DNA from 4 places in the Phosphitispora fastidiosa genome. Region 4 is predicted to be linked to each of the others. Evidence: riboswitches for the same ligand, from Rfam matches in the RefSeq annotation. Region 4 holds a riboswitch; each other region holds the start of a gene.
What was found. Region 4 has a riboswitch for cyclic di-GMP ahead of Ga0451573_RS17885 (tetratricopeptide repeat protein). Riboswitches for the same ligand answer to the same signal wherever they lie in the genome.
Positions count from the first base shown of each region.

Region 1: another riboswitch for cyclic di-GMP. It lies ahead of Ga0451573_RS18725 (LytR/AlgR family response regulator transcription factor); the one in region 4 lies ahead of Ga0451573_RS17885 (tetratricopeptide repeat protein).
Region 2: another riboswitch for cyclic di-GMP. It lies ahead of Ga0451573_RS00135 (aspartyl-phosphate phosphatase Spo0E family protein); the one in region 4 lies ahead of Ga0451573_RS17885 (tetratricopeptide repeat protein).
Region 3: another riboswitch for cyclic di-GMP. It lies ahead of Ga0451573_RS16725 (hypothetical protein); the one in region 4 lies ahead of Ga0451573_RS17885 (tetratricopeptide repeat protein).

Region 1 covers NZ_JAHHUL010000038.1:267-4,001, reverse strand. The annotation lists partial or broken gene Ga0451573_RS18730 (ABC-2 transporter permease) at 1-472, shown strand, start outside; cyclic di-GMP riboswitch class I at 1,556-1,649, shown strand; gene Ga0451573_RS18725 (LytR/AlgR family response regulator transcription factor) at 1,806-2,552, shown strand; gene Ga0451573_RS18720 (sensor histidine kinase) at 2,558-3,735, shown strand, end outside.
Region 2 covers NZ_JAHHUL010000001.1:19,139-24,949, reverse strand. The annotation lists gene feoB (ferrous iron transport protein B) at 1-1,332, opposite strand, end outside; gene Ga0451573_RS00140 (FeoA family protein) at 1,368-1,589, opposite strand; gene Ga0451573_RS00135 (aspartyl-phosphate phosphatase Spo0E family protein) at 1,784-1,942, opposite strand; cyclic di-GMP riboswitch class I at 2,035-2,120, opposite strand; gene Ga0451573_RS00130 (VWA domain-containing protein) at 2,217-3,635, opposite strand; gene Ga0451573_RS00125 (AAA family ATPase) at 3,652-4,518, opposite strand; gene Ga0451573_RS00120 (hypothetical protein) at 4,599-4,895, opposite strand; gene guaB (IMP dehydrogenase) at 4,999-5,811, opposite strand, start outside.
Region 3 covers NZ_JAHHUL010000022.1:61,109-66,919, reverse strand. The annotation lists gene Ga0451573_RS16735 (5-formyltetrahydrofolate cyclo-ligase) at 1-157, opposite strand, end outside; gene lepB (signal peptidase I) at 226-813, opposite strand; gene Ga0451573_RS16725 (hypothetical protein) at 1,015-1,314, opposite strand; cyclic di-GMP riboswitch class I at 1,415-1,525, opposite strand; gene Ga0451573_RS16720 (hypothetical protein) at 1,583-2,074, opposite strand; gene Ga0451573_RS16715 (ACT domain-containing protein) at 2,168-2,599, opposite strand; gene Ga0451573_RS16710 (phenylacetate--CoA ligase family protein) at 2,640-3,935, opposite strand; gene Ga0451573_RS16705 (DUF512 domain-containing protein) at 4,049-5,380, opposite strand; gene lgt (prolipoprotein diacylglyceryl transferase) at 5,377-5,811, opposite strand, start outside.
Region 4 covers NZ_JAHHUL010000027.1:25,888-31,698, forward strand. The annotation lists gene nifV (homocitrate synthase) at 1-51, shown strand, start outside; gene icd (NADP-dependent isocitrate dehydrogenase) at 167-1,462, shown strand; cyclic di-GMP riboswitch class I at 1,536-1,625, shown strand; gene Ga0451573_RS17885 (tetratricopeptide repeat protein) at 1,766-2,737, shown strand; gene Ga0451573_RS17890 (carbohydrate-binding protein) at 2,820-3,182, shown strand; gene Ga0451573_RS17895 (glycosyltransferase family 4 protein) at 3,700-4,965, shown strand; gene Ga0451573_RS17900 (sugar phosphate nucleotidyltransferase) at 4,980-5,811, shown strand, end outside.

The sequences.
Region 1 (3,735 bases), on a different contig from region 4:
CGTTAGATGGAGAAAAAATGTAACGGCAATGCCAATTCCCGCTTTTCATGAGGCTGCAAGTAAATATATAGTAACATTGTTACTAGCAATCTTGTCATCCTTAATTGTATTAGTATTAGAAAATACAATTGGGAGAATTCTTTTAGCAGTAAATATTAATACGATAATTATATATACCTTTTTGTGTTTCACTATAGTACTATTGTACAATGCAATAGCTATACCAGTTTCATATAAATATGGAACCGCTAGGAGTAGATACTTCATTATGGCATTTATGGCGATCCCTATATCGATTCCTTATTTATTAAAAATTTTTGGGTTAAATATTAGTATTAAAAAAGTAATTACAAATACGACTTTATTCTGGACAATAAGCATAACTTTAGTTTTAATTCTATTTATAGTTTCACTATTACTATCAACAAAAATACTAAGAGGCTTAGAGAGTGGGAAAATGCCTGATTATTAGGATGACTTTGGTAATTTTTACACCTCACAGCAATAGTGAGATTCGGAGTCTGTCCGACGAAAGAAAGGACTTTTGGCCATCAGCGTCAACTACTACTATAAGCAAAACCGGTAGCAAAGGTGTATTTGATGGCTAAATTCAAGCCTTATTACTGGAACTAGGAATACTTTTTCCGAGATATTTAATCGAGTTGGTGCCCGGAAAATCATTTAGCGCGGCTTGTAAGTGATATTGTCGCCAAACTAATGATCAAGCCGCATATTCCCCAAGCCGCATATTCCCCAAGCATAAACCCATGTATCCGGCAAATCGGCTACGAGCCATACCTTATATAGAATGGAGTGTTGTCTTAAATGGGCTTTACTTTATCCCCCCAGAAGATTGTTTTTTTGTTCTTATTTGTTACATTGGCAATTGTTTTATTTAGATTAAACTCCAAAAAAAAGTAATCCTTTGATTTTTTAGCAATTCTTGAACAAACCATATCTCGTCTTCAACAGTCAAAATTAACTTTCCGGAAGTCATGACCTTGCATGAGGGTTTGAAGACTTATCCATAAGTGATAACTTCAAAATGCGTAGGCACACATCAATTGCGGATAACTCAATATTATTTGAGTAATTGAGTATTCTTAGGAGCCTTGATTAGGCCAAAACTATAGTTTTAATGATGCAAGTCCTCACAACAGCATCAAGCGTCAGACAGAACTGTTGAGTATTAATTGTACTAGCATTTACCGCCGGCCCCCTGGTCATAAACACCATTTCCGATGAGGACTTATTTGCCATGCGCCGGACGGCTCACCCCACGGATGATCTCCATTCCACTGATTTAGTCGATACTGGTGGGTGATTGCCCTGGTATTCAACTCTAAACCTCTCTTGGGAGTTTTTCGACCATGGTCGAAAAACTCTAGTCTAATTTAGAGTATTGTCTCAAACAATTAGGGAAGTTTCCATACACTGTCTTATTTGACGCTTACGGTTTGTCTGGGATAAAGGAAGAAGGATATTGATTGACAAGATTAAACTAGTCTTTAGCTGAAAATTTTAGTATAATAACTAATAAATACCAAACAAAATGAATTAAAAAAGGTAAACTTGTTGAAAAACGGACACAAAGCTGCGGGTGTATGTAAAACGAGTAATAATATCTCAATGATAGCTAGGTTGTTGAATTAGGCTCACTGTTGCTATTTACAACATCAGTGGCCTTGTTTATTTATAGGTGATGTATCATCTTGCCGTTTTAACTACCATGTAGGGTTGCTTTTAGTATCGGGAAAACTCGATCAGTTTTTTGGATTAGATACCAAGGAAGGAAGTGATTAATTTTGCCGGTTAAGATTGTCATGGCAGACGATGAACAAGGAGTTTTATTATTGCTCGGCTCATTTCTTAGCGAACTTGAAGATGCTCTGGTTGTAGGAACAGCGAAAAATGCCATTGATGCAATAAAGCTTGTCAAAGAGAAAAGCCCGGACGTAGCTTTCTTGGATATCGAACTGCCTGATATGATTGGGATAGAGTTAGCTGAAAACCTGAGAGAAATAAAACCCGATTTAGCTGTAGTTTTTATCACCGCCCATCAAGAATATTCCCTAGATGCTTTTAGACTTTATGCTTCAGATTATATTTTGAAACCTATTGATCAAGAACGAGTAAAAACAACTTTCCGGCGTATTCAGCAAATGCTAAAAATTCAGAAGAATAATCCATCAAACTTGAATTTGCAAACAGCCAGAATTTCTATAAACTTGGGCAATGAACGGGTCTTTGTGAAACTTAATGAGATTTTTTACATAGAGAAAGCTGGTCGTCATACTTTTATTTACTGCAGCGATGGCAAATTTAAGACGCGGGAAACTCTGCAGGAGTTGGAACAACACTTAGGGAATGGTTTTTTTCGCTCCCACAAATCTTATATCATTAACACTGACTGGATTGAACGAATAGTCAATTACCCCAATTCCTCGTATTACGAGGTTAGATTTAAAAATTGTCAAGGTAAGGCATTGCTTAGCCGTGACCGAATACAAGATTTGATGTCGTATTCCGACCTTAACGTCTTAAGGGGGTAATGGTAATGGATCTAATGCCACTGATACCCTTTTTGGGCGAATCTCTTCCTGAGAGTTTAGTTTTATATTATATGGTACTGGCTCTAATAGGCAAAAAGGAATCTCCTCTGTTTGTTATAACTCTTTCTTTGTTAACTTCCCTGTTTTCTTTTGTTGTCCGTTCAATACCAATGGTTTTTGGCATCCATTCCATCTTACAGGTAATATTGATGGTTATTTTTTTAAACCTTTTTTTAAAATTACCTTGGCGTGCAGCTTTAACCATTATGGTGCTGGTAAGTGCAATCTTGGGATTGGCAGAGGGTATTTCCGTTCCTTTTTTGGCTTGGATTTTTTCTTTTAAACTAGAACAAATTATCTCTGATCCTTTGCTTCGAATTCTATTTCCTTTGCCACATTTACTTTTATTGGCAGCCTTAACCCTCATTTTTATCAAACGCCAATGGCGGTTGCCACTGATTATACGACTAATCGAAGCGAACAATGGGGCAAAAGGGGAAAAAAGGCAGTTGCTTAGCCAAACAGGCCTTTTTTTGTTATGCCTTGTACAAGCTTTAATGCTGGCATTATTGAAGATCAGTTTTAACATCTATACCTCGGGCTTATACTACAGCTTTACCCTTGATACTTTGGTACAAATTAGCAGCGCTGTCCTAATGGTTTCAACGGTAGCTACTATTTTTGTAGCCGGTTACTTGCAGCGGGTCACAGAACGGGAGGCCAGGCTAGCAACAGAATTACGTCATGTCAGAGAGAGGCATAATTTGAATTTGCGATTACAGGTTGAACGGCATGATATCTATAATCACCTTTCAGCTATTTATGGCTATTTAAAATCAAGTCATTACGCACAGGCTGAAAGCTATGTCGAAAATTTATATCAAACGGTCCGCTATATTGAAATTCTCTTAAAAATTGATCCGCCGGAATTGGCTGCTATTCTAAGTGTAAAACAGGAAGAAGCAAAAACCAAAGGGGTTGAATTTCATTGGCAGGTAAAAATGGAAGGCAATAGCTTGCCATTATCACCTGAGGATCTTACCCATTTGGTTGGAAACTTAATGGATAATGCTTTGGAGGCGGCAAAAGCCAACTGCTCTCCGAGGGTAGATTTGACTCTCATCTGCAATAAATTTGGTTTGCAGGTTAACGTTGCTAATAACGGTGCCCCTATTCCTCGGGA
Region 2 (5,811 bases), on a different contig from region 4:
CACAGTCAGGATGGAAATAACATAGAGGGCAACCAACACCCCGTCTAAGGAACTAATCAAACCCGCAATAACTGCTAGCTGAGCTGAACACGGGATAGCCAGCGCCAGCAGAAACACAGCAATCCGCCGCTCTCTTTCCGAACCCAGAACTCTGGTTACAATAGTAGCCAGGGTAACACATCCAAAACCGAGAATGATGGGAATTACAGCCCGCCCGTTCAATCCGATTCCAGATAGAGCCCGGTCTGTAAGGGCAGCTATTCTGGGAAGGTAACCGGAATCTTCAAATGCAGAAAGTACCAGATAAAATCCAAAAACAAGGGGTAACAGGAGTCCGAGTATATATGTTACGGTCATTGTCAAAACACCAAATTCACCAATAAGAATTGTACCCAGTACAGAACTTTCATTGAAATACTGTCCAACCAAGGATCTGATAAAAGGTTCGTATTTACCCTGCATCAGGGTTTCTTCGGTAAAGCCGACAATATCACCGGCAATAAAAACACCAATAAATTTATACATTAAATACAGACAAAATGCCAGAATCGGTATTCCGGTAACAGGCTTAATCATCATTCTGCCCAAGATTGTACCAATTCCCGAATTATTGCAGCCTTCTGAGACAACATGTCCCACTATATCATTTACCCTGGCCCTTCTGTTAAGGTAAATTTCCTCCCTTTCAGAACCCGGGGCAATTCCATGCCGTTCTGCTACTACGGAATCTCCCTCCAGTATCAGAAGAGCCTCTCCCTGGTTGGCAACCCGGTCATGGAGTTCATGTAACTTGCTATGAAGCCCGATGTCAATATGGCCTGAGCGGGCGCTGCATATTTTCCCTTTGAGCTCATCCATGCCCATTTGCTTTACAGCTACGGTTTGGATAACGGGAACACCCAGCAGGTCTTCCAAAAGATCAGTATCAATCTTTCTTCCCTGTTTCTCTGCTTCGTCAAGCATATTCAGGGCAACTACCACTGGGACACCTGTATCTATTATCTGTTGGGTCAGGAAAAGATCCCGTTCCAGGTGGACTGCATCTACGATATCGATTACAACATCAGCCTCAAGGATAATATCCCGGGCAATTCTTTCCTCATCATTAAATGATGAGATGCCATAAACTCCAGGAGTGTCAATGATAACATCATTTCCGTATCTTCCGTGGGAAATCTCAAGAGTTGTGCCAGGGTAGTTGGATACATCAACATATAATCCTGTCAGAGCATTGAAAAATACTGATTTACCAACATTGGGATTACCGGCTAAAACGATTTTTCTTGAATCTGGCGGAATATTAATTTTAACACCGCTATCATGACAATGCATAATATTTCAAATCTCCTTTGCTGTCACATAATATGTCAACTGATAAGTTCCACTGCAATCTGTCGTGCCAGCCTCCTGCCGATGGCAATTTCCTGGTTGTTCTTCTGCACCACAACCGGACCTGCAGGCACAACTTCAGCACAACAAACGATCTCCCCTTCAGAAATCCCGAACCTGATTGCCTGTGCTCTGATATCACTATTGCCGATACCGGTAATTCTTACCTTATGTCCCTTTTTACATTTATCCAGGTTCATACTCCGTTCCCCCCATTTTTTAATATGATGTTTTCTACTGATAATTACTTTTTACTGAGAAGCATTTTTCACTGAGAAGTATTTTCCACTGAGAAGTATTCTCATTTCCAAGTATAGATTATGATTAGCTAATAGTCAATATGTTTATAATAAAACTTCTGTTGATTTTGCAAAAAAAAATAGGCCTGATTGGCCTATCCCTTGGAATCACCAAGTTTCATGAATTGCACGATCATATTGTCAATAATGCAACTCTGCTGATAAATTTCGGGGTCACTTAAAATGTTGTTTTTTTCTTCCGCCAAGGTATTGAGTTCCCGCTGCATTTTTTCGATCTCCTGCACAAGATCCACTAAGGACTCCTCCTTCCCCTTTGCCGCCACCTATCAAAACATAAATTAACCGGTATCGATCATCAGATACCGGACCAAAGGTGAAGCAGCACTTCGGTAACCCGGCTGTCATAGCTTTTGTAGCTTTAGACCCGCAGTTTTGCGCCCCCAGTTTTCACTGGTTTTGCCATTTCGATACTCATATTAAATTTTATCGCTTTACATATAAAATTATACCAGAAGATTTCCAATTGTTGTGTCGTAATGTGTCGATAGACTCGAAAAATATTTCACATTATATAATTTTTCTGGCTACCCTGTCTAATTGCTCCAAATTCCGGCATTCGAATACCTGGTCACACAATCCTCCGTAAAGTGATATCAGGCTGTCTTCCTTGTCCCAGCTTTCAACAGGTTCCGGGTTCAGCCAGATAGTTTTTCTGACTTCCTGACACATATTCCGGAAGCAGTCTGCATGATCCCTGTGATAATTGTTGCGGGCATCCCCGATAATAACCAGAGTAGTCTTTTTATTAAGAATCTCAAGATACTTCTCATTAAAATCAATAAACATCTGGCCATAATCAGAGAATGCTGTTTTGGAGAATCTGGCCAGATTATAGATGTCTTTAATCCCATCTTCAATTTCTCTGTTCTGAAAATATCCGGTTACTTCGTCAGGAGTATCCACAAAAACAAATGACCTCACATGAAGATACCTGCTCTGAATGGAATAGACAAGCTGGAGGATAAACTCACTGAATATTTTCACTGAACCTGACAGGTCAAAGAGGACAACAAATTCCGGCCTTGTAGGATAGTGGTCGCGATAGGCAGGCTTTATTGGTACACCTCCATATGACATTGATCTTCTGATAGTCCCGGCCAGGTCAATCCGTCCCCTTTTTGACCGTTTTTGTCGAAACGACACTCTTGAGGCTAATTTATGCGCTATTTTACTTATTTTTTTTCTTATTTCTGCTGTCTGTTGGGAAGAAAGTCTGTAAAAATCCAGCTGATTAATATTTTCTCTGATTAAAACTGTTTCCAGCGCATCTGAGCCAAGTTCAATGATTAATTTTTTTTCCAGCTCCAGGTAAAGCATATCTTCAAGGTTTTTTAAGCGTTCCTGCCAAACCAACCAGGTTTTTTCATCCAGTTCACTCGCTGTATTTTCCAGTTTATATATGCCCATGTTCCATTCCAGAAATACTTTAACCTGTCTGATGGCATTTTTCATGTCCTCCAGGTCGTCTTCTTCCAGCCTGCCGAGGCCTGCAACCCCCTTTTTAACCAATGCGGACATTTCTTCAGGGACACCTGCCTGAATGACCTGGATGAAGTTATCAACTGCCGCGGAAGCCAGTCCCCTGCCCTGTCCAAATCCGGTGGTTCTCCCTTTGCTCATTCCCGGAACAATGTCGTTTCCCTGACAGGTGGTTTTCGGATTAGCTGGAACCAACGGGCCAAACCTGCTGCAGTTATCATGGCGGGCACTCATAAATTCAGGGTTGAAGTAATATTCAAATATCTTTTCAAATATGCGCATATCTGTCTGCACTTTTATCATTGTTGCCGAAATGGCATTAAAAAAATTAACCCTGTCAATTCCGGTTAGGGTAATTGCCTTCAAGGCTTCGGTAACCTCTGCATGCGAGACCCTTATCCCGGCCTTTCTCAGGAGTACGGCAAACTGAAGAATAGCTTTATCCAATTTGTTTCACCCGGCTTTATTCCGGCAGAAGACCGCTTATTCGTTCTTCAACCTTTTTAATATCCTGCTGGTATTTCAAAAGAATATTGACTGTATTCATAACAAGTTCCTCATTTAAAGAGTCCGCCCCCAGCAAGACCAAGGTCCGTGCCCAGTCAAGGGTTTCGGAAATGCTGGGAGACTTTTTGAGGACCATCTTCCTCAGTGACTGTACGAATTCCACGATTTTCTCAGCCAGAATGCCATTTATTTCCGGCACTTTTATTCTCACTATAGCCAGTTCACGCTCCAGAGAAGGGTAATCAATATATAAATGGATACACCGTCTTTTCAGGGCATCACTGAACTCCCGGTAGTTGTTGCTGGTCAATACAACAATAGGGATAGACCTTGCTTTAACTGTACCCAGCTCCGGAATGGATACCTGATAATCAGAGAGCGCCTCTAATAGAAAACTTTCAAACTCCTCGTCACTCTTGTCCAGTTCGTCAACCAGTAAGACAACGGTATTTTCTGCCTTTAACGCCTGCAGCAGCGGTCTGGCAAGGAAAAATTCTTCCGAAAAAATATTGGCCTTGGTTTCTTCCCAAGTCTTTTCGGTAAGGTGGTTTGCCTGGATGCGAAGCAGTTGTTTCTGGTAATTCCATTCAAAAAGCGCCTTTGATTCATCTAACCCTTCATAGCACTGGAGCCTGATAAGGCCGGTATCCAGTGCGCCGGCTGCGGCTTTGGCCAGTTCTGTTTTCCCAACACCTGCAGGGCCTTCGATAAGAAGTGGTTTTTGCAGCTTAACTGCTAAAAATACAGCGGTGGCTGCCCTGTAATTAATTAGATAATTCTGTTTGGTCAGTCTCTCTTTAACATCTTCTATCGACCCAAACAATTGACGACACCTCTCCTCATAACAATCAGCTATATAGAAAAATAAACCACTAACCTTTTGGTTAGTGGGATGTGTAACTACTACATCAGCTTACCGGGATCAAACATAGCAGTATACTGATCCCAGCCGCATTCTCCGTCATCTTCAAGCCAGTTAATAAAGTATTCCAATTTCTCCCGGCTAGGACGGTACTGTTCAAATATCATGCCAACATCATGAAAGCTGACCAAATTAAAGAGAACCTCGTTCACCAATTGATCACTTGTTTCACCCTGTTCATTGATCATATTATATGCCCAGTCGGATATCTCTTCTCTTGTAACCCGGCCTGACAGGTACTGGTCCAATACCATCCGCAGTGTATCCCTGTCAATCATTTGAAGTACACCCCCAATTTGGCATCTCGCATGAACTATTATAACACTTTTTCAATATTATTTCCAATATTTATTTTAGCATTAGTTTAAGCGCTGCAACGGCTTAAACACTGTAATTGGGCGCTTCTTTGGTAATTGTAACATCATGTGGGTGACTCTCACGCAGACCGGCATTTGTGATCCTGATAAATGCCGACTTTGTCTTCAAATCATTGATGCTGGCAGTGCCACAGTATCCCATACCCGCTTTGAGACCGCCAACCAGCTGGTACACTGTTTCCGAAAGGGAGCCTTTGAAAGGCACCCGTCCCTCAATCCCTTCGGGAACTAATTTCTGCTCGTTTTCCTGGAAATAACGGTCTTTACTGCCTTCTTTCATGGCGCCCATTGAGCCCATGCCGCGATATACCTTAAAACTGCGTCCCTGGTAAATTTCCAGTTCCCCCGGGCTCTCCTCAGTTCCGGCAAAAAGGCTGCCGATCATGACAACATCCGCTCCGGCAGCAACAGCCTTGGTAATATCTCCGGAGTATTTTATCCCGCCATCACCAATGATAGGTGTACCCGTCTTGCCTGCTTCCTCGGCACAGTCAGCGATTGCAGTTACCTGAGGAACTCCGATTCCTGCCACTACACGGGTTGTACATATAGAACCCGGACCTATGCCGACCTTGACACAGTCAGCGCCAGCCGCAATCAAGTCTCTGGTGGCCTCTGCAGTAGCAACATTTCCTGCAATTATATCGATTTCCGGGTACTTTGACTTAATGGTATATACCGCATCAAGTACTCCTCTGGAGTGACCGTGGGCTGTATCCACACATATTGCGTCAACCTTCGAACTAACTAGGGCTGCAGTGCGTTCCATCATATCTTTGGATACTCCGACAGCAGCTCCTACTACCAGCCTTCCATT
Region 3 (5,811 bases), on a different contig from region 4:
CCTTCCTGAAATCAAGATAAAACATTATTAATCCGGCGCTTTGAAACTCTGGCAGTTCCTCCAGCTGTTTAACTATCCGCGCGCTCTTTTCGGCAGCCTCTTCATCTGTCTGGGCCATCCTGGCCGCAATAATTTCTTTCCTAAGCTGTTTTTTCATTCCCAGAACCCCTTTTCTATTTATTAAATTAATATATAAGTCTCACGAAAATTGAAATTCCTTTATATCTAGGATTTTACTCCATCAATTAATCCAAACCTGTCCAGGGGCCAAAACCTGAAAAACGCCCTTCCTTTGAGATTTTCCAGAGGTAAAAAGCCCCATGCATGGCTGTCAAAACTATAATTACGATTATCCCCCATAACAAACAGATACCCTTCCGGAATGGCAACAGGCCCATAGGTATAATTAAGCCTCTCGGCAATATATGGCTCATCCAGGGGCTTATTATTAACAAATACCCGGCTCTCTTTTACTTCTACAGTATCACCGGGTAAACCCACAACCCGCTTAATCAGGTCATCATCACCCGCTCCCCGCTGCGCCTCCGGAGGGGGCGCAAAGACAACAATGTCGGTCCGCTCCAGTTCCCTGAACTTAAATACAATCTTGTCTACCAGAAGCCTGTCACCGATTTCGAGTGTAGGCAGCATTGACTCTGACGGAATCAGCCTTGCTTCAATCACGTATGTGCGTAAAAAAAAGGTTAATATAAGTGCAAAGAAAACAATCTGTAAAATATCCTTCAGAAACCCCCATACCTTTTGTGAAGAATCCCCTGGTTCATCAATGTTGTCCGAATATTCCTGAGACAACTCAACACCCGCCTCTCTAAATTAGACTTAACTACTCGATGCATTAGACTTAACTACTGCTGCATTAGACTTAATTACTCGCTGCATACCATTACATACCAATATTATATTTTAATTTGGCTCAAAAGAAAACCTGTAGCAGGACAAGATTTAGTAAATAAAAAAACAGCTCAGACTAAGTCCAAGCTGAATTTACCCTTTTTAGATTACTATTTTCCATATGGCGCTTGCCCCCACCACCCCGCCAAATAGAGGCAGGAACTGGCTTACCGCCCAAGTAAGACCAGGGCCGAAGACAACATAAACCGCCATAATGATCACCAGACCCAGTGCTATGTTCTCCGAGATAATCACTACGATAAGAGTGATAACAAAAGCTGCAATTATACTTCCCATCCACGTGGGATAATCTACCACCGGCTCCACTGTATAATAGTACCACCAGGCAAAAGCCCCGAACAATACTGCCAGCAAATGCCTGAAAACAGTGGACGTAGCCATCAGTATCACCTCCATCCTCTTAAATTGTGTGCTATCCGGAGAACACTAAGGCCTGTCTCCGGACGAAAAGCCGAAGACAGGCCGTGAGCCAACCCAATTCTCCGGCAACCCGGCTGTCATGGCATCACAGCGGTTTCACAGCCAACCGCCAATCTGCTTTAGACCCGTGGTTTTGCGTCCCCGTCTTTCGACGGGTTTGCCTTTGTCGGGAAGGGTAAAATACCCTTATTAATTTATCGATGAATCGGGACAAAAACTTTATACCTTTTTAATAATTAACCAACACCGCCCGTGCGTTCCCGTCACTGGTTATAATAGCGCCAACAATATCCCCGGCTTTAATCCGCTCCAGGGAACTGACATCATCTTTGGTACGTACAACCGCATCCTTTTTCACCGCAACATTAGGACTAATCTTGACACTGTTGTCATCCATTTCCTGGTCGATGGTAATAATCCGTTTATCAATATCCACGGCTTTGACCTCTCCCCAGACAATCATCTCTCCGGCTTTGGGGTCCACATTTTCCACATCGGTTTCCTTAAGAGTTTGCGGAGATAAGTCCGACCCTCTTTCACTGGCTTGGAGCTTATTGCCGGAATCGCTTTCATCATCAGCAATCTGCGGCGGCACTGCCTTGATATCCCTGTTTTCCGGGATTACAGTTTTCTCTTCGTTCAGGGAAGTGTAACCGAGGTAACCGCCGATAACCACTGCCACCACAACAAAGAGAACTAAAAACGGCAGGTTCTTCCTCATAGTATTCCCCCCTTAGCAATAAATTTTTTGGTATATAGGCAGTAATTATGCAAAAAGGGGCATTACCCCAAATTCACGGTAACCCCCTCAATTTTATAGTTTATAAACCTCGCTGCCTTTAACCACGTTAACATTGTGCTTCGCCAGAAGTTCTACAGCTTCATCTACCTGTTCCACCCGGAACACGACCAGGGCATCATTTGATGACTTTTCCAGAAAAGCATACAGGTATTCTATATTTATCCCAGCAGAATTTAAAATGCCCATCACCCTGGCAAGGCCTCCCGGATCATCCTGAACTTCCACAGCAATTACATCAGTAATACTCACACTAAACCCATCATCTTTTAGTATCCTGAAGGCCTCTTCCGGCTTATTAACAATAAGCCTCAAAATACCAAAATCAGATGTATCTGCAATGGACAAGGCCCTGATATTTATTCCTGCCTGACCCAGCACCTCTGTTAGTTCAGCCAGCCTTCCGGACTTGTTTTCAAGAAAAACAGAAATCTGTTGTACTTTCAATCGTTTTCCCTCCTTATAGTTCGGTGGTCACAATTCTTCTTTATAATTCCCTATTATCAATGACACGTTTTGCCTTGCCTTCGCTCCGTGGAATCGTCTTTGGTTCCACCAGCTTGATCTTGGCAGATATACCAAGAAGACTGGCTATTTCGTGGCCCAGCTTCCTTTCAAGCTCTTCCATTTTACGTACCTCATCAGAGAACATCTTTTCCGAAACTTCCACAAGTACTTCAAGAGTATCAAGAGTACCCTGCCTGTCAACAACCAGCAGGTAATGGGGTTCGGTTTCCCCGAAATTAAGCAGCACACTTTCAATTTGTGAGGGAAATACATTCACACCGCGTATAATCAACATGTCATCGGTACGTCCCATCACCCGGTCCATTCTCACAAAAGTACGGCCACATTCGCATTTTTCCTCAGTCAGAACAGATATGTCCCTGGTTCTGTATCTCAGGAGAGGGAATGCCTCCTTAGTAATGGTGGTAAAAACAATCTCCCCTTTGGAGCCATAAGGCAGGGATTCTCCTGTCTGTGGATCGATAACTTCAGGGATAAAATAGTCTTCCATAACATGCATCCCGCACTGGCATTCACATTCCATGGAAACACCCGGCCCCATAATCTCACTCAGACCATAAATGTTGTATGCCTTGATTCCCAGATTCTTTTCGAGTTGATCCCGCATTTTCTCTGACCATGGCTCAGCGCCGAAAATACCGGCCTTAAGCTTGCCGTTAACCAGATCTACCCCAAAATCCCCTGCTTCTTCACCAAGGAAAAGGGCATATGACGGGGTACAACAAAGAATGGTGGTACCGAAATCCTCCATCAGCATCAGCTGGCGTTTGGTATTGCCTCCGGAAATCGGAATAACGGACGCGCCCAGCCGTTCCGCTCCATAGTGCAGGCCCAGTCCCCCGGTAAACAACCCGTAACCATAGGCGACCTGAACCACATCTCCTTTGCTGCCGCCAACCATGGCCACACAGCGGGCAATGAGTTCAGACCATGTGTTAATATCGTTTTGGGTATAACCGACAACTGTTGGTTTACCGGTTGTCCCGGAAGAGGCATGAATCCTCACCACTTCTGACATTGGCTCAGCAAACAGCCCAAAGGGATAATTATCTCTGAGATCCTGCTTAACAGTAAAAGGCAGCAGCTTCAGATCCTCCAGAGTTTTAATATCTCCCGGCTCGATTCCCTTATCTTTGAATTTTTCCTTGTAAAACGGTACATTGTCATATACCCGGCGCACAGTTTTCTGCAAACGTTCCAGCTGCAGCTGCCTGAGCTGTTCCCGGGGCATAGCTTCATTCTCAGGATTATACATAATGCCCTCTCCTTTATTTGAACTTTTATGGTCACATTCCCGCTTTGGATTTCTGAAAAATTTTTAATTATTTCCACAAAAACCTACTAAATTCCTGCTTTATTAGAAAAATTTCAGAGAATTTCAACTTTAGCGCCGATTTTTTCCTCTAATTCCAGGCAGCTTCTCCCTGTCAAATCCTTACCCCTGACATCAAAAGCAACAGCCGGAACAATCAGTACATCTCTGCCGGAGTCAATTCTTACACTCTGGGCAGCTGCGACAAAGTCTGCGACCGTTAGCAGCCCGGCGGCTGCAATCGAACCTCCAAAAAAAAGGTTATCCACCGGAATTATATCAATAACACCCCTCTGGGGCGATTTCTCCAATGCCATCCCAAGAACTGCTTCACCCAAAACAGAACACATAAGTTTTAGACGCTTATGCCTGGCTGCCATAGATTCTACGGCAGCAGCCGTTTCCGGAGCAATATCATAATCCATTACAATTCCAGAGGCCTGGCCCTGTTTCTTCTTAATATCAGCCCCAAAGGTATGGCCGTTTCTTTGGATTTCTACCTTCACAGGTCCTCCCTCTCTAATCCTGTTAAAGGCATGTACTCTGGAAAAACAACGGGTTCCGTCAACAGAAAGGAGGATATCATCTCTCAAAAGGCCTGCTTTGTCAGCCGGAGAACCAGAGATAATCCCTGTAACTACTGCTTCAAGATTTTTGATTACAGGCGGCTCCACGGTAACCGGTACCGCTGCCCGGGCTCTGACCGAGGCAATATATGCTGCCAGCTCCTCATGCATTTCAGGCTTGAATTTCAGATTTTCCGGGGTATTCTTAGTGAATCCGGGCAAAAAAACCCGGATAGTCTCACTGCCATATTCCGCGAGGCAGCATACTGTTTCCCCCAGATCCTCCCACCCGATTATATGCGGCATGGCCACAATGCTGCCGTGAAAAGGCACCCCTGCATCGGCCAGGCAGCGCGCTGAACCCACGGCCTGTTCAGCCATGGAGTCATTCATCAGGCGTCTTCTCACCGCCGGGTTAGAACTGTTCAGGGATAAATAAAGCTCCACATCCCCCAGCCCGGCCAGAAAATCGGCTGTCTCCGCATCTATGAGAGTTCCATTGGTAGTAATCTGAATACGTGTTCCGGGGAAATGTTCCCTTATCATCAGGAGTATCTGCCGGATCAACGGATGGGTAAACGGTTCGCCTTCCACAATCCTGGTTACAGACTCTCCAATAACTATTTTATCTTCAGGTGAGATAAACTGCAGGGTTTGGGCCACTTCTTCCAGAGACCGCGGTCCTGTTTTATATATTTGTATGCCCGGGGGGTTATGTCGGTGACTGCAGAACATGCAGCTTACATTACATAAAGATGTTACCGGCAAAATATTCCCCCTGAAAGCAGATTCATATATCAGGTAGTCGGGAGGTTTTATCATTCTCCCCCTCCATGATGTTTCTGTTGGCTTCGCAAGCGGTAGAAAACAATTGCAGCCAGAACAATAATGGCACTTACCAACTGGGATACCGTAACATTTCCAAATACCAGCAGGTTCTCCCGGAAGGATTCCACAATTGATCTGCCAATCCCATAAAGTATCAGGAATAATAAAAATACCTGCCCATCAAATTTTTTACGCTTCCAGACAAACATCAAGACCCCGAAAAGCAAAAACCCGATAGCTGAAGAAAAAAGCTGAGTAGGGTAACGGGCAATCAGGTCAGGACAGGGCGCACCTTCAATATACGGGAAGACGACCCCCAGAAACGACTCGGTTTCTTTTCCGTAACAGCAGCCATTCATAAAGCATCCCAGCCGTACTATCCCATAGCCCAGGGCCAGGGGGGGCGACACCAGGTCAGCCAGGGA
Region 4 (5,811 bases):
GATAAAGAGCTGATATATATCTATGAGGATGTGTATGGTTCCCAGGTGTAAAGAGATGCCTCCATTGAGGCGTCTTCTTTTTTAGTGGAAATAATCAGCAATATAGGGTAAAATGTTTAAAGGGTCAATTACCCGTTTACAGACAAAGATGAAGAGGTGAGAGGTTGTGGCATTATTCAGTAATTATGACATGCCAAAAGAAGGAGAAAAAATTATTTTTCAGAACGGCTGCTTAACTGTTCCTGACTATCCCATAATTCCATTTATTGAAGGGGACGGGACAGGTCCGGATATTTGGGCTGCGGCATCAAGGGTGCTTGATGCTGCGGTGGACAAGGCATATGGAGGCCAAAAGAGAATCGCGTGGTTTGAGGTGCTTGCCGGGGAAAAAGCGTTTCACCAAACGGGTGAATGGCTGCCGGATGACACCCTGACTGCAATCAGGGAGTATATTGTTGCCATCAAAGGACCACTGACGACTCCGGTTGGGGGAGGGATACGTTCCCTTAACGTTGCTCTGAGACAAGGACTCGACCTATACGTATGCCTTAGGCCGGTAAGGTACTATAACGGGGTTCCTTCTCCGGTGAAAAATCCCGAGCTTGTGGATATGGTTATCTTCCGTGAAAATGCAGAAGATATTTATGCCGGTGTTGAATGGGCTGAAGGTAGTGATGAAGTCAAGAAGGTAATTCGTTTTCTTACGGAAGAAATGGGAGTGAAAAAAATCCGGTTCCCGGAAACCTCAGGAATTGGCATCAAGCCTGTTTCCAAAGAAGGTACAGCACGGCTGGTGAGGGCCGGTCTCGAATATGCCATAAAGCACAATCGTAAGAGCCTGACCCTGGTACATAAGGGCAATATTATGAAGTTTACCGAAGGGGCATTCAAGAACTGGGGCTATGAGGTTGCGGAAAAAGAGTTTGGTGACCGGGTATTTACCTGGACCCAATATGATAGAATCAGCGCTGAACAGGGCAAAGAAGCTGCCGACAGGGCTCAGAGCGAAGCTGAAAAAGACGGCAGGGTTATTGTCAAGGATGTTATTGCTGATGCCTTCCTGCAGCAGATATTGACAAGGGCGGCAGAGTATGATGTCATTGCCACATTGAACCTTAACGGCGACTACATTTCCGATGCTCTGGCAGCACAGGTGGGAGGCATCGGTATTGCCCCGGGGGCAAATATAAATTACATGACGGGTCATGCGGTATTTGAAGCAACCCATGGCACAGCCCCTAAATATGCCGGTCTTGACAAGGTCAATCCGGGTTCTCTGCTGCTTTCGGGGGTTCTGATGCTGGAATACATGGGGTGGCAGGAGGCTGCAGACCTCATCTACAGATCAGTGGAAAAAACTATTGAAAGCAAGGTCGTCACCTATGATTTTGCCAGGTTGATGGATGGGGCAGTTGAAGTAAAGTGCTCTGAATTCGGTGATGAGCTGATAAAGAATCTGTAATTTTAGGAGAAATGTTTTGAAAACACTAATGTTAGCCTAAATATTTGACGATATATTTAATAACAGAATTTTAAAACCGACAGGGCAAACCCTTCGCAAGACGGGGACGCAAAGCCACGGGTCCTATAAGGTATGTTTATTAAAGGACAGCCGGGTTACCGAAGTTTAACGGTTTACAAGCAAACCAGTCTTTCTTCGGTCTTTTTCCGAGAAGACTGGTCTCCTTATTTTTAGGACGAGTTTTTGCCAAAAACCCTGAAGGGCTGCCGGAGAAATTAAAAGATCGAGGGAGGGTACTTTTTAATGACAAGGAAACCATTTGTCTTGGGTCTGGTATTGTTGACATCTCTTGTATTTGTCAGTGGCTGTTCTTTTAACCTGTCCAAATTGAGTTCCATACTTCCTTCCCGGGAAAAGCCGGAAACTGTCTCGGACAAAGTCTATCAAAACAAGTCTGCAGTTAAGGCCCCTGCCAAGTCCCGGGAAGCGCTGCAAAAAGAATTGGATAGCGAAATCAATCTGGTGGTTGACCAGATTATGGCCGGTAGATGGAATGAGGCTATTAACCTGGGTGAAGCAGCTTATGAAATGGTTCAGAAGGAGCATAAGGGCAACGCGGATTCTGTGAACAGTGCAGTATATGATGCCTACGGTTACGATGCTGCCAAAGAAAAATTGTATGAGGTATTGAGTGCAGCATATGATTTTAAATATCACCTTGAGGGACTAAACAATACTGAAAAAGAAAGATATGTCAGAACCGCAAAAGCCCATTTTGATATCGATCCTTCAGATCCTTTCAAGAAACTGGCGCTGGCAAAGGCACAAATTGATACAGGTGACATGAATCAAGGTCTCGGGCTTCTTGGGGAACTTTATAATTCCCAGTTTAGAGACAAGGATATCACCGAATCTTACGCCTGGGCGCTCTATCTTTCAGGCAGAAAAGATGAGGCCTACAATATATACCGGGCCTTTTATCCCCAGTCAGAGACACTGATTCAGCTTTTTCACAGCGCTCAGGTAATAGAGGAAAAAGACAAGGCCCTGGGACTGAATCTTTATAATGGCGTTACAGGAGCGGCAAATAACCTTATGGTAAAAGACCCTAATGTCAACAATATGAGCGCTCAGACCTACATAGACCAAGTGCGGACTGGATCCCGGAATGCATCTGAAAGGCTCTTGGCAGGAGGGTTCAAGCTCAACTCCCAATACAACCTTCAAAAGATTGACCCGATTGTAAAATCAATCGTGAAGCTTTCGGGTGAATAATCTTAGCTGTATTATTTACCACATATAAAAACCCCCTGGTATATGAATACTAATTACAGAAAAATATTAGGGGGGAAATTTGATGGACCATTTAGATTATGACCATGTGAGCCATAGCAGTTCCGATGGCATGCATGACGTTAGCGGTGTCAATGTTTATCCCACTCCCATCACCCTTGGAGAGCACGTTAATATTATATATGATGGCCTCCTGTCAAGATCCGGAGCACAGGATGTTTATCTACATGCCGGTTTTGGGTTTCACGATCAGTGGCATGGGATAAAAGACCTGAAAATGCTACGCACCGGGCGCGGCTGGGAACAAACCCTGCATGCCGATGATGCTACCAGATTAAACTTCTGTTTTAAGGATGGGGCGGAGCACTGGGATAATAACTGGGGTCATAACTGGAGTTTTGAGATTCATGACGGGAAGCAGTATTAGGGCTGTAATTTTTGGAGCTATTTAACGGCAATGTAAATAGGGGCAGATGTGTTCTTACGGCGGGCCCCCAATCCGTTACCGAAACCCCGGGCTTTTAAAAAGGCCGGGGTTTCGACGGATTGGGGGGGCCCCCGACATCTCAACCGGTTACCCAAACCCACTAAAGCGGGTTTGGACCGGTTGACGACAGACACCGCCTTTCAGAACACATCTGCCCCTATCTTAATAAGCTGCTAAACAGCTCCAAAAAACAGCCCTGGCATACTGCCAGATATAGAGAAGCGGGTATTTCGCCGAAGCCTGTTTTTAAGGTGGTTAGGTGATGAAAATCATAACCGGCAGGTAATCTCCCAAGTTACTCGGGAAATTACCTGCCTTAATTTTACTAATTTGGTGGCGTATTGTACGAGAATTTCTGCGGTAGTGCGAAAAATCTATACTATACGTCACCATAGAGAATAAAGGATTTACTCCTAAGGTAAAATAAGCTGGAGAGGAAATAAGGAGGAGTTCAAAGATGAAGGTACTGATGTTATCCTGGGAGTACCCTCCCAAAAACGTTGGGGGATTGGCCCAGCATGTGTATCACCTGTCCAAGGCTCTTGCCAGGCATGGGGCGGAGGTTCATGTTATTACAATCGGCGCGGATGATGCTGTGCCCTATGAGGAAAATGAAGGTGTCCGGGTACACCGGATTTATCCTTACAGCATCTCAGCCCCAGATTTCAGGACATGGATACTGCACCTTAATTTTTCGATGCTTGAATATGCAGTAACTCTGCTTAACACCATCAAGGGTGTTGATATCATTCATGCCCATGACTGGCTGGCTGCATTTGCGGGGCGGGCGCTGAAGCATTCATTCCGAGTGCCCCTGGTGGCTACAATTCATGCAACGGAATTTGGGCGCAACAATGGACTGCACAATGAGAACCAGAGGTATATCAGTGATGTCGAGTGGTATCTCACTTTTGAAGCCTGGAAAGTAATAGTCTGCAGTACTTATATGCATAGGGAACTGAAGGGTTTTTTCCAGCTTCCTGAGGACAAGCTGAGGATCATACCAAATGGTGTTACTATTGAGGATTTTGAGACTGGTTCTGATTACCGTCACAAGGGCACAGAAAAATATATTTTCTTTATTGGCAGACTGGTTCGGGAAAAAGGGGTACAGGTGCTAATTGAGGCTGCACCCAAGATACTGTCATACTTTCCTGAGGCCAGATTTGTCGTGGCCGGTACCGGCCCCTATGAAGAGCACCTGCGCAGTATGGTGCGGGAAAAGCGGCTCGGACACCGCTTTTATTTTGCCGGTTATGTGGATGATGCTACCAGAAACCGCTGGTTTGCTCAGAGCAGTGCCGCTGTATTTCCCAGCCTGTATGAGCCCTTCGGTATAGTTGCTCTGGAAGGGATGGCAGCGAAGACACCGGTGGTAGTCTCTGACACCGGAGGGCTGAGTGAAATAGTGGAACACGGTCGGGATGGGATGAAATGTTATGTGGGTTCCGCCAATTCACTGGCAGATAACATCATGGCAGTACTTGGGGATGCGGCGCTGGCAAACCGTCTGCGTAAAAACGGTTACGAAAAGGCCAGAAATAAATATAGTTGGTTTTCGGTTGCCGGCCAGACCCTGGAAGTTTATGAAGCAGTAATCACTCAGTCCAAAAGGGCGGATTGGCATACTGATACCTGGAGGGCAGCAGATCCTCTCTCGGCTCTTTATGAAAAAGTAAAAAGCCTTGGCAGGGCAAATGTTCCCGGGCAGAGAGTCCACTGAAAGGAGAAGATACCTTGGTACAGTCAATTATTATGGCCGGTGGAGAAGGTTCACGCCTTCGGCCGCTGACCTGTAACCGGCCCAAGCCGATGGTGCCGATGCTTAACAGGCCGGTAATGGAATATACGGTGGAGCTTCTGAAACGGCATGGAATTAATGAAATTGGTGTCACTCTTCAGTATATGCCGCAGGAAATACAGAACTATTTTGGTGACGGGTCCGGTTTTGGAGTCAGCATGGAATATTTTATCGAAAACACCCCTTTGGGCACCGCAGGCAGTGTCAAAAACGCTAAGGGGTTCCTGAGGGATACCTTTATTGTTGTCAGTGGAGATGCTCTGACTGATTTTGATCTGACAGAGGCCATCCGATTCCACCGCGAAAAGGGGGCTCTGGCTACAATTGTACTTACCCCTGTGGAGATTCCCCTTGAATATGGCGTTGTGATTACGGAGAATTCGGGAGCCATCAGGCAGTTCCTGGAGAAACCGGGTTGGGGAGAGGTTTTCAGTGATACTGTAAATACCGGGATATACATTTTGGAGCCGGAAGTTTTAAAATATATTCCGGAAGATACCAAATTTGATTTCAGTAAAGACCTTTTCCCCTTCCTGCTAAGGGAGAATATGCCTCTCTTTGGGGTAAATCTGAGAGGATACTGGTGTGATATCGGTAGCCTGAAACAGTATCAGGAAGCCCATTTTGCAGCTATGGAAGGCAAGGTTAATCTTGAGGTCAGGACGGCTTCCGCGGGTAACGGTATATATACCGGTGAAAACTGTCGGATCGACCCGGCTGCCATTATAAAGGCTCCGGTTATTATTGGCGCTGACTGTCATATTGGTC